Luteipulveratus mongoliensis: one gene and its partners. Each later gene encodes a partner of the first gene's protein in a complex. Links are inferred from orthologs where the notes say so. Each region holds a gene or a part of one and is shown in the gene's direction. Other genes may lie near its edges. The genes, in order: secY, secG and secA.

The links.
Region 2: secY (region 1) and secG share a complex: the UniProt entries of both Escherichia coli proteins name them as parts of the sec protein translocase complex. The link is inferred for Luteipulveratus mongoliensis from one-to-one orthologs.
Region 3: the proteins of secY (region 1) and secA are in contact, whole or in part, in a crystal structure (PDB 3DIN), measured with the Thermotoga maritima proteins. The link is inferred for Luteipulveratus mongoliensis from one-to-one orthologs. Residues at the interface, in WP_004081795.1 of Thermotoga maritima: Glu108, Gly109, Glu110, Glu111, Ala236, Glu237, Arg238, Arg239, Ile240, Thr241, Ile242, Gln243, Tyr244, Ala245, Arg246, Arg247, Val248, Thr249, Gly250, Arg251, Arg252, Val253, Tyr254, Gly256, Ala257, Ser258, Thr259, Tyr260, Leu261, Pro262; in WP_004082002.1 of Thermotoga maritima: Glu261, Ala262, Arg263, Lys300, Ala301, Arg302, Thr303, Ile304, Ile305, Leu323, Tyr324, Asp325, Pro326, Val329, Ser330, Tyr333, Ile336, Lys340, Phe345, Val349, Glu363, Phe364, Tyr374, Ser375, Gly376, Gly377, Glu393, Ile395, Thr482, Ser483.

What each region holds. Positions count from the first base shown.
Region 1 is NZ_CP011112.1:4,425,161-4,428,239, reverse strand. What follows is about bases 89-3,017. They hold secY (preprotein translocase subunit SecY), read left to right. Parts: upstream 89-857; coding sequence 858-2,177; downstream 2,178-3,017. Other genes in these bases: map (type I methionyl aminopeptidase), read left to right, coding at 2,769-3,017; VV02_RS20955 (adenylate kinase), read left to right, coding at 2,177-2,758; rplO (50S ribosomal protein L15), read left to right, coding at 132-623; rpmD (50S ribosomal protein L30), read left to right, coding at 89-132. In the rest of the region: more of rpmD, read left to right, coding at 1-88; more of map, read left to right, coding at 3,018-3,079. UniProt on the Escherichia coli protein: The central subunit of the protein translocation channel SecYEG. Consists of two halves formed by TMs 1-5 and 6-10.
Region 2 is NZ_CP011112.1:3,048,931-3,052,014, forward strand. Bases 130-3,063 are described here. They hold secG (preprotein translocase subunit SecG), read left to right. Parts: upstream 130-1,442; coding sequence 1,443-1,685; downstream 1,686-3,063. Other genes in these bases: VV02_RS14470 (phosphoglycerate kinase), read left to right, coding at 130-538; tpiA (triose-phosphate isomerase), read left to right, coding at 543-1,361; VV02_RS14485 (RNA polymerase-binding protein RbpA), read left to right, coding at 1,728-2,078; pgl (6-phosphogluconolactonase), read right to left, coding at 2,161-2,919; VV02_RS14495 (glucose-6-phosphate dehydrogenase assembly protein OpcA), read right to left, coding at 2,916-3,063. Also shown: more of VV02_RS14470, read left to right, coding at 1-129; more of VV02_RS14495, read right to left, coding at 3,064-3,084. UniProt on the Escherichia coli protein: Subunit of the protein translocation channel SecYEG. Overexpression of some hybrid proteins has been thought to jam the protein secretion apparatus resulting in cell death; while this may be true it also results in FtsH-mediated degradation of SecY.
Region 3 is NZ_CP011112.1:2,245,925-2,249,349, forward strand. The notes cover bases 1-3,275. They hold secA (preprotein translocase subunit SecA), read left to right. Parts: upstream 1-306; coding sequence 307-3,075; downstream 3,076-3,275. Other genes in these bases: VV02_RS10740 (hypothetical protein), read left to right, coding at 1-127; VV02_RS10750 (Rv3235 family protein), read right to left, coding at 3,145-3,275. Outside these bases: more of VV02_RS10750, read right to left, coding at 3,276-3,425. UniProt on the Escherichia coli protein: Required for protein export, interacts with the SecYEG preprotein conducting channel.

The sequences.
Region 1 (3,079 bases):
AAGCACCGCGAGACCCTGCGTTCGCTGGGCCTGAAGCGCATCGGTGACACCGTCGTCAAGGAGGACCGCCCGGAGTTCCGTGGCATGGTCCGTCACGTCGCCCACCTGGTGACGGTCGAGGAGGTTGACTGATGGCTGACAACGCCAAGAGCGCGGCTGCCGAGGCAGCTGAGCCCAAGACACACGCGCTGAAGGTGCACCACCTGCGTCCCGCCCCGGGAGCCAAGAAGGCCAAGACCCGCGTCGGTCGTGGTGAGGGCTCCAAGGGTAAGACCGCCGGTCGTGGCACCAAGGGCACCAAGGCTCGTTACCAGGTGCCCGCGAGCTTCGAGGGTGGTCAGACGCCGCTGCACATGCGTCTGCCCAAGCTGCGTGGCTTCAAGAACCCCAACCGGGTGGACTACCAGGTCGTCAACCTCGACAAGCTGTCCACCCTGTTCCCCGAGGGTGGCGCTGTCACCGTCGAGGATCTGGTGGCCAAGGGTGCGGTCCGCAAGGGCCAGCCCGTCAAGGTGCTCGGCACGGGTGAGATCACCGTCAAGGTCGAGGTGACCGCGACGAAGTTCTCCAGCACGGCCAAGGAAAAGATCGAGGCTGCGGGCGGCACCATCACCGCTGGGTGATGACCGTTCTCGCTACCGCCTAGAGCTGCTACGCCCCGGGTTGTCCCGGCCCCTTCACGGGACCGAGCACCCGGGGCGTACCTGCTCCAGGTATCGTCGTCCACGTTGTTCTGGGCTCTCGCCGTGTCGCGGGGGGATGCCCGAAGCCCAGGCGCGCAACCGTCGTACGTCCCACCGGACGTCGTCACGCCGCACCCAAGCAGAGCGCCACCACTGGTGGCAGCAGGAGGATCAGTGCTCACCGCCTTCGGTCGCGCGTTCACCACGCCGGACCTGCGCAAGAAGCTGCTGTTCACGTTGGCCATCATGGCGATTTTCCGCCTTGGCTCGCACATCCCGACCCCTGGGATCAACTACCAGCTCGTGCAGCAATGTCAGAAGGCAGCCGGCCCGCAGGGCAGCCTGCTCGGCCTCGCCAACCTGTTCAGCGGCGGCGCGCTGCTGCAGCTGTCGGTCTTCGCGCTGGGGATCATGCCGTACATCACGGCCAGCATCATCATCCAGCTGCTCACCGTGGTCATCCCACGGTTCGAAGCGCTGAAGAAGGAAGGCCAGGCCGGCCAGACCAAGATGACGCAGTACACGCGTTATCTGACGATCGGTCTCGCCGTGCTGCAGTCCTCGACCCTGATCACGACGGCGCGCAACCCCTCCACGCTGCTCGGCGGCTCGAGCGCGACGTGCCCGCGGATCATGAACGACGACAACATCCCGACGATGCTCATCATGATCCTGACGCTGACCGCCGGCACCGGCCTGGTCATGTGGCTGGGTGAGCAGGTCACCGAGCGCGGCGTCGGCAACGGCATGTCGCTGCTGATCCTGACCTCGATCGCGGCCAGCGTGCCGGGCTCGGTGTGGGCCATCCACCACCAGGGCTGGGGCCGCTTCTTCATCGTCATCATCATGGGTCTGGTCATCACCACAGCCGTGGTCTTCGTCGAGAACGCGCAACGTCGTATCCCGGTCCAGTACGCCAAGCGGATGATCGGGCGCCGGTCCTATGGCGGCACGACGACCTACATCCCGCTCAAGGTCAACATGGCCAACGTGATCCCGCTGATCTTCGCCAGCTCACTGCTGTCGCTGCCGGTGCTGCTCGCGAGCTTCAACCGGGGCAACGGCCAGACGGCTCCGGCGGGCTGGGTGCAGTGGGTCCAGGAGAACCTCTCCAAGGGTGACCACCCGTACTACATGCTGCTCTTCACCGTGCTGATCGTGTTCTTCACGTTCTTCTACGTGTCGATCACCTACCAGCCCGACGAGGTGGCCGACAACCTCAAGCAGGCCGGCAGCTTCATCCCCGGCGTCCGCGCCGGCAAGGCCACCGCCCAGTACCTCAACTACGTGCTGACGCGCGTGACGGTGGTCGGTGCCCTGTACCTCGCCATCCTGGCTCTTATCCCGCTGATCGCGCTGGCCATGGTGAGCGCCGACCAGAACTTCCCGTTCGGTGGCGCCTCGATCATCATCCTGGTCGGTGTGGGCCTGGAGACGGTCAAGCAGATCGACTCCAAGCTGCAGCAGCACCACTACGAAGGGTTCCTGCGGTAATGCGTCTGATCATCCTTGGTCCCCCCGGTGCAGGTAAGGGCACGCAGGCCGACCGCCTCACGGAGGCGCGCGGCATCCCGCACATCTCGACCGGCGACATCTTCCGCGCCAACATCAAGGACGGGACGCCGCTCGGCCAGCAGGTCAAGGGCATCCTGGACGCGGGTGGCTACGTCACGGACGAGATCACCAACGAGATCGTCAAGGACCGCCTTGCTCAAGACGATGCTCGTGAGGGATTCCTGCTCGACGGCTACCCCCGCACCGTGCCGCAGGTCGCTGCGCTCGATGAGATGCTCGGCGCCGACGGCTTCACGCTGGACGCCGTGCTGCAGCTGACCGTCAATGACGAGGAGCTCGTCGCCCGCCTGCTCAAGCGTGCGGAGAGCTCCGGCCGGGCTGACGACACCGAGGACGTCATCCGCGAGCGTCAGGCCATCTACAACCGCCAGACCTCACCGCTGGCGGCGACCTATCGCGAGCGTGGCGTGCTGATCGAGATTGATGGCATGGGCGACGTCGACGAGGTCGAGTCGCGCGTGATCGAGGTCCTCGACGGCCTCGCCGCCCGCGCCGGCTGACCGTTCTCGCATGTTCGGACGCGGCAGCAAGCTGCCCGCCAAGACGCCTGACCAGGTCCGGCAGATGCGTCGTGCCGGCCTCGTGGTCGGTGAGACGCTCGCCGAGCTGAGCACCGTCGTACGCGCCGGTCTCACCACTGCAGACCTCGACGGGGTGGCCGAGAAGGCCATCCGCGGTCGAGGTGCGACGCCGAGCTTCCTTGGTTACCACGGCTTTCCGGCGACCATCTGCGTCAGCGTCAACGACGAGATCGTCCACGGCATCCCCGGATCCCGCGTGCTCGACGACGGTGACCTGGTGTCGATCGACTGCGGTGCCAT
Region 2 (3,084 bases), 1.4 Mb from region 1 along the record:
CGGCGGCATGGCCTTCACGTTCCTCAAGGCCCAGGGCTACGAGGTCGGCAAGAGCCTCCTTGAGGAGGACCAGGTCGCCACCGTCAAGGGCTACCTCGCCGAGGCCGAGAACCACGGCGTCGACATCGTGCTGCCCGTGGACGTGGTGGCGGCAACCGAGTTCTCCGCCGACGCGGACCACGAGGTCGTTCCCGTCGATGCGATCCCGGCCGACCGGATGGGCCTGGACATCGGCCCGGACTCCGCGCAGCTGTTCGCGGAGAAGGTCACGACCGCCAAGACGACCTTCTGGAACGGCCCGATGGGCGCGTTCGAGATGGCTCCGTACGCCGACGGCACCAAGGTGCTGGCGCAGGCGCTGGTCGATGCGACGAAGGCCGGTGCCGTGACGGTGGTCGGCGGGGGAGACTCCGCTGCAGCCGTACGCGCGCTGGGCTTTGCCGACGACGACTTCACCCATATCTCCACGGGTGGCGGCGCCAGCCTGGAGTACCTCGAGGGCAAGACCCTGCCGGGTCTCGCCGTGCTGGAGGACTGAGCAGATGGCCAAGGACACCGCAAAGCCGGCGCGTACCCCGCTGATGGCGGGCAACTGGAAGATGAACCTCGATCATCTCCAGGCAGCGCACCTGCTCCAAAAGCTCGACTGGACCCTGCGTGACGGACGGCACGACTTCGGTGCCGTCGAGGTGGCGGTGCTGCCGCCGTTCACCGACCTGCGCACCGTGCAGACGCTGATCGACGGCGACAAGCTCAAGATCCGGCTCGGGGCGCAGGACCTCTCGGTGCACGCCAGCGGCGCCTACACCGGTGAGGTGTCCGGTGCCTTCCTCGCCAAGCTCGGCTGCACCTATGTCGTGGTCGGGCACAGCGAGCGCCGGCAGTACCACCACGAGACCGACGACGTCGTCAAGCTGAAGGTGCAGGCCGCCTACCAGCACGGGCTCACGCCGATCTTGTGTGTCGGTGAGCCACTCGAGGTGCGTCAGGCCGGCAACCAGGTCGAGCACACCATCGGCCAGTTGGATGCTGCGCTGGATAGGCTCGAGGCGGAGCAGGCGAGCAGTGTCGTCGTCGCGTACGAGCCGGTCTGGGCGATCGGCACGGGTGAGGTCGCGACGCCGGACGACGCGCAGGAAGTGTGCGCGGCCATCCGAGCGCGCCTGGCCGAGCTCTACTCGGCCGGCCTGGCGAAGGGCGTACGCGTCCTCTACGGCGGCAGCGTCAAGGCGGGCAACGTGGCCGCGATCATGGCGCAGACCGACGTGGATGGTGCGCTGGTCGGTGGCGCGTCCATCGACCCGGTCGAGTTCTCCTCCATCTGTCGCTATCGAAGCCACCACGGCGCCGACGCGAGCTGAACACCTCCAGCCCTACCCTCCTGTAACCTGTAGCGGATGGTCATCCGACCGTTCTGACCCGATTCGTAAGGTGATTCCCTAGTGGACGCGGTGCGTGTTGCCCTCCAGGTTGTGCTGATCGTCAGCGGTCTCTTCCTGGTCATGCTGATCCTCATGCACAAGGGCAAGGGCGGTGGCCTCTCCGACATGTTCGGTGGTGGCGTGTCCAGCAGCCTTGGTGGTTCGTCGATCGCCGAGCGCAACCTCAACCGGATCACGGTGGGTGTCGGAGTGCTCTGGTTCGCCACGATCGTGGGCCTCGGCCTCGTCGAGCGCTTCGCCTGATCCGTATCCCGCAGCAGTTCCTAGAGCGAGGAGAGATCCAACGTGGCCGGTGGTAACGCGATTCGCGGCAGCCGTGTCGGTGCAGGCCCCATGGGCGAAGCCGAGCGTGGCGAGGCCGCACCGCGCGTCGTCGTCTCGTACTGGTGCTCCAACGGGCACGAGACACGACCTAGTTTTGCCGAGGAGCCAAGCCTCAGCGTCCCGGAGCAGTGGGACTGCCCCCGCTGTGGTTTCCCGGCCGGCCAGGATCAGGAGAACCCTCCTGCACCTCCGCGCGTCGAGCCCTACAAGACGCACCTGGCTTATGTGAAGGAGCGTCGCAGCGACGAGGAGGGCGCCGTCATTCTCGACGAGGCCCTGGAGTCACTGCGGTCGCGCGGCCTGATCCGCTAGACGCAGACATCACGAAGGCGCGGCACCCGGTCTCGGGCGCCGCGCCTTCGTCATGCGGAGTCGGTCTCTGGCGGATCGGCGGTCAGGTCAGCTGGGCAGCTGCCGCGTCATCGAGCCACCACACCGTCGCATCCGTGCCGTGTACGCCGGCTGCCGGAGCCTGGTGCCGGTCGGCACCGCCGAGAGCCCTGGCCACCGCGTCGGCCTTGTCGGCCCCGGCCACCATGAGCCAGACCTCTCGTGCGGCGTTGAGCGTGGGATAGGTCATGGAGATCCGGTCCGGCGGCGGCTTGGGGGAGTCGTGGATCGCGACGGCGGCCGTCGCGTCGATGTCGAGGGCCGGATGGCCAGGGAACAGCGACGCCACATGGGCGTCGGGCCCCACACCGAGCATGAGCACGTCGAACGCCGGCACGGTCTCGCCGTCACCGGCCGCCGTGGCGAGCTGGTCGGCATAGCGTGCCGCGCCGTCCTCAGTGGTGACACCCTCGTCGCTGGCCGCCATCGGGTGCACCCGTGCGGGGTCCAGAGGCAGGCGGTCCAGCAGCGCCTGCCTGGCCTGGACCTCGTTGCGTTCACCGTCGCCGAACGGGACGAATCGTTCGTCACCCCACCAGATCTCGACTGCTGACCAGTCGATCTCGTCGGCACGACCGCTGGCTCCGAGCGCCTCGAGACTCGCGGAACCCATCGAGCCGCCGGTGAGGACGACATGGGCGACACCTCGGTCGCGCTGCGCGGTCAGGATCCGGTCGACAAGCCGGCCGGCGATCTGAGCGGACAGCGTCGCCTTGTCCGGGCGCCGGACGATCTCCGGTGCGCCGAACTCATCACCGCTCATGACTTCTTCTTGGGCGTGGTCGCCCGGGCGGTGGACTTCTTGGGCGTGGTCGCCCGGGCGGTGGACTTCTTGGTCGTCGCCCCGGACGTCTTGGCCGCGAGCTTGCGACGCGCGGCCTTCTTGACGGTCGGAGCATCCTTCGTGGCGGACGGGGCGGCCTCGACC
Region 3 (3,425 bases), 2.2 Mb from region 1 along the record:
CGACAGCGCAGGCACTCGAGTCGTTGTCCGGACCTTCACGGTCATGGAGAAGGCGGCACTGGTTGCACCGGTCAGGCTGGAGTTCGCGCAGGACGGTCGGCCAGGAGCGTTCGCGACGTTGCGCTGATTCGAGCGCATCCTGCGGACCGGGAACCATGGTCTGGCGTGACACGCTGGAACGAACGACTACCCTAGATGGGTCTGTCCTGTGTGCAGCGTCACCATGGCGTGTGCACAGGCAGTCCATCGGTAGTCATGGCGTACGCCGACCGCGTCGCCACCGAGAACGTTGACCAGGAGTCCTGCGTGCCCAAGATCGTCGAGAAGGTACTGCGTGCTGGCGAGGGCCGGCTGCTCAAGAAGCTGGAGGGCATCGCCGCTCAGGTCAACATCCTCGAGGAGGACTTCCAAAAGCTCACTGATGCCGAGCTGAAGGCTGAGACCGCTTCGTTCAGGAAGCGGCTCAAGGAGGGCGAGACGCTGGACGACCTCCTGCCGGAGGCGTTCGCCGCCGTCCGTGAGGCCAGCGTCCGCACCATCGGCAAGCGTCACTTCGACGTCCAGCTCCAGGGTGGCGCGGCGCTCCACCTCGGCAACGTGGCGGAGATGAAGACCGGTGAGGGCAAGACGCTCGTCGCGACCCTGCCGTCCTACCTCAACGCGTTGTCCGGCAAGGGCGTCCACGTCGTGACGACCAACGACTACCTCGCCGAGTACCAGTCGGAGCTGATGGGTCGCGTGCACCGCGCCCTCGGCCTGGAGACCGGCGTGATCCTGTCGGCCATGACCCCGGAGCAGCGTCGGGTCGAGTACCGCAAGGACATCACCTACGGCACCAACAACGAGTTCGGCTTCGACTACCTGCGCGACAACATGGCGTGGTCCAAGGACGAGCTGGTCCAGCGCGGTCACAACTTCGCGATCGTCGACGAGGTCGACTCGATCCTGATCGACGAGGCCCGTACGCCCCTGATCATCAGCGGTCCCGCGGACGAGGCGACCAAGTGGTACGTCGAGTTCGCCAAGATCGTCGATCACCTGACCCGGGCGAAGAAGGACAAGGACAACAAGGTCATCGCCGGCACGGGTGACTACGAGGTCGACGAGAAGAAGAAGACGGTCGGTCTGCTCGAGTCGGGCATCGAGAAGGTCGAGGACCTGCTCGGCATCGACAACCTCTACGAGGCGCACAACACGCCGCTGATCGGCTACCTCAACAACGCGATCAAGGCCAAAGAGCTGTTCAAGCGCGACAAGGACTACGTCGCGATGAACGACGAGATCCTCATCGTCGACGAGCACACCGGCCGCATGCTGTCGGGCCGTCGCTACAACGAGGGCATGCACCAGGCCATCGAGGCGAAGGAGGGTGTCGAGATCCAGAACGAGAACCAGACGCTCGCCACCGTCACACTGCAGAACTACTTCCGCATGTACGACAAGCTCTCCGGCATGACCGGTACGGCCCAGACCGAGGCCGCCGAGCTCTACCAGATCTACAAGCTGGGCGTCGTCAGCATCCCCACCAACAAGCCGATGATCCGCAAGGACCAGGCCGACCTCGTCTACCGGACCGAGGAAGCCAAGTTCCACGCCGTGGTCGAGGACATCGTCGCCCGCCACAAGGAGGGCCAGCCGATCCTGGTCGGCACGACGAGCGTCGAGAAGAGCGAGCGCCTGTCCGAGCAGCTCAAGCGCAAGGGCATCCCGCACGAGGTCCTCAACGCCAAGCAGCACGAGCGTGAGGCCGCGATCGTGGCCCAGGCCGGCCGCAAGGGCGCCGTCACTGTCTCGACCAACATGGCTGGTCGAGGCACCGACATCATGCTCGGTGGCAACCCCGAGTTCATGGCGGTCGCAGCACTGAAGAACAAGGGCCTGGACCCGGTGGAGACGCCGGAGGAGTACGAAGCGCAGTGGGACGAGGCGATGGCCAAGGCTGAGAAGTCCGTGGCCAAGGCGCACGACGAGATCCAGGAGGTCGGCGGCCTCTACGTCCTGGGCACCGAGCGGCACGAGTCGCGCCGTATCGACAACCAGCTGCGCGGTCGTGCCGGCCGTCAGGGTGACCCGGGCGAGAGCCGCTTCTACCTGTCGCTGCAGGACGACCTCATGCGGCTGTTCAACGCGGCCATGGTCGACCGGTTCATGCAGACCGCCAAGATCGAGGACGAGGTCCCGATCGAGTCCAAGATGGTCAGCCGCTCCATCCAGAGCGCGCAGAGCCAGGTCGAGTCGCAGAACTTCGAGATCCGCAAGAACGTCCTGAAGTATGACGACGTCCTCAACCGCCAGCGCGAGGTCATCTACGACGAGCGTCGCCGGGTGCTGGAGGGCGAGGACCTCGAGCCCCAGATGCGGCACTTCGTCAACGACACGGTCGACGCCTACGTCGACGGTGCGGCTGAGGTGGGCTTTGCTGACGACTGGGACCTCGACAAGCTGTGGGAGGCCCTGGCCGAGCTGTACCCGGTCTCGATCTCGGTCGACGAGCTTGAGCAGGAAGTCGGCGGTCGCGCCGGTCTGACGGCCGACATCCTCACCGAGGAGTTGCGCTCGGACGCCCAGCACGCCTACGACGCCCGTGAGACCGATCTCGGCGACCGGGTGTCCCGCGAGGTGGAGCGCCGCGTCGTGCTGTCGGTCCTGGACCGCAAGTGGCGTGAGCACCTCTACGAGATGGACTACCTCAAGGAGGGCATCCACCTGCGCCAGATGGCCCAGCGTGACCCCTTGGTGGAGTATCAGCGCGAGGGCTTCCAGATGTTCGACGCGATGAACGACGCGATCAAGGAGGAGTCGATCCAGTACTTCTTCAACGTCGAGGTCGACCCGGCCGAGGTCGAGTCGTCGCTTCCCGCGAGCAAGCCCAAGATGCACCTCACCGCTCCTGGCGAGGACGGTCTGGCCCACGAGCACGACATCGACGAGCACGGTCGCGTGCTCGAGGAGGACGCGAGTCTGCCTCGGCGCGAGCGTCGCGCCCGCGCCAAGGCGGACAAGTCCTCGGCGACGGCGCCGGCCACCCGCTCGGCGAGCAAGAACAAGCAGAAGGCCAAGGCCAAGCGCCGCTGACCCGACGCGACGAAGGCCGGCACCCGTCAGGGTTGCCGGCCTTTGTCGTACCCGCTTCGTCGGACGCGGTCAGCCGATGACCAGCTCGGTCATCAGCCAGCGACCGTCCACGCCGTTGAGTCGCAGCGCGACCGCCCGCAGCCGGCCGTCCAGCAGCACCAGCGCGGACGCCTCGACCACTCCGTCAGAGGGTTCGGTCACGCGCACCCGACGTACCTGAGGGCGGTCGACCGGCCGGCGCCCTCGCCGCTGAGCAACCTTGTGCCGCCTCGCAACTCGCTCATGTACATCAATCGTCATCCAGCGCGTGAGCTGCTGCGGAGTCCGTACGCCGACGCTGCACTCCAGCG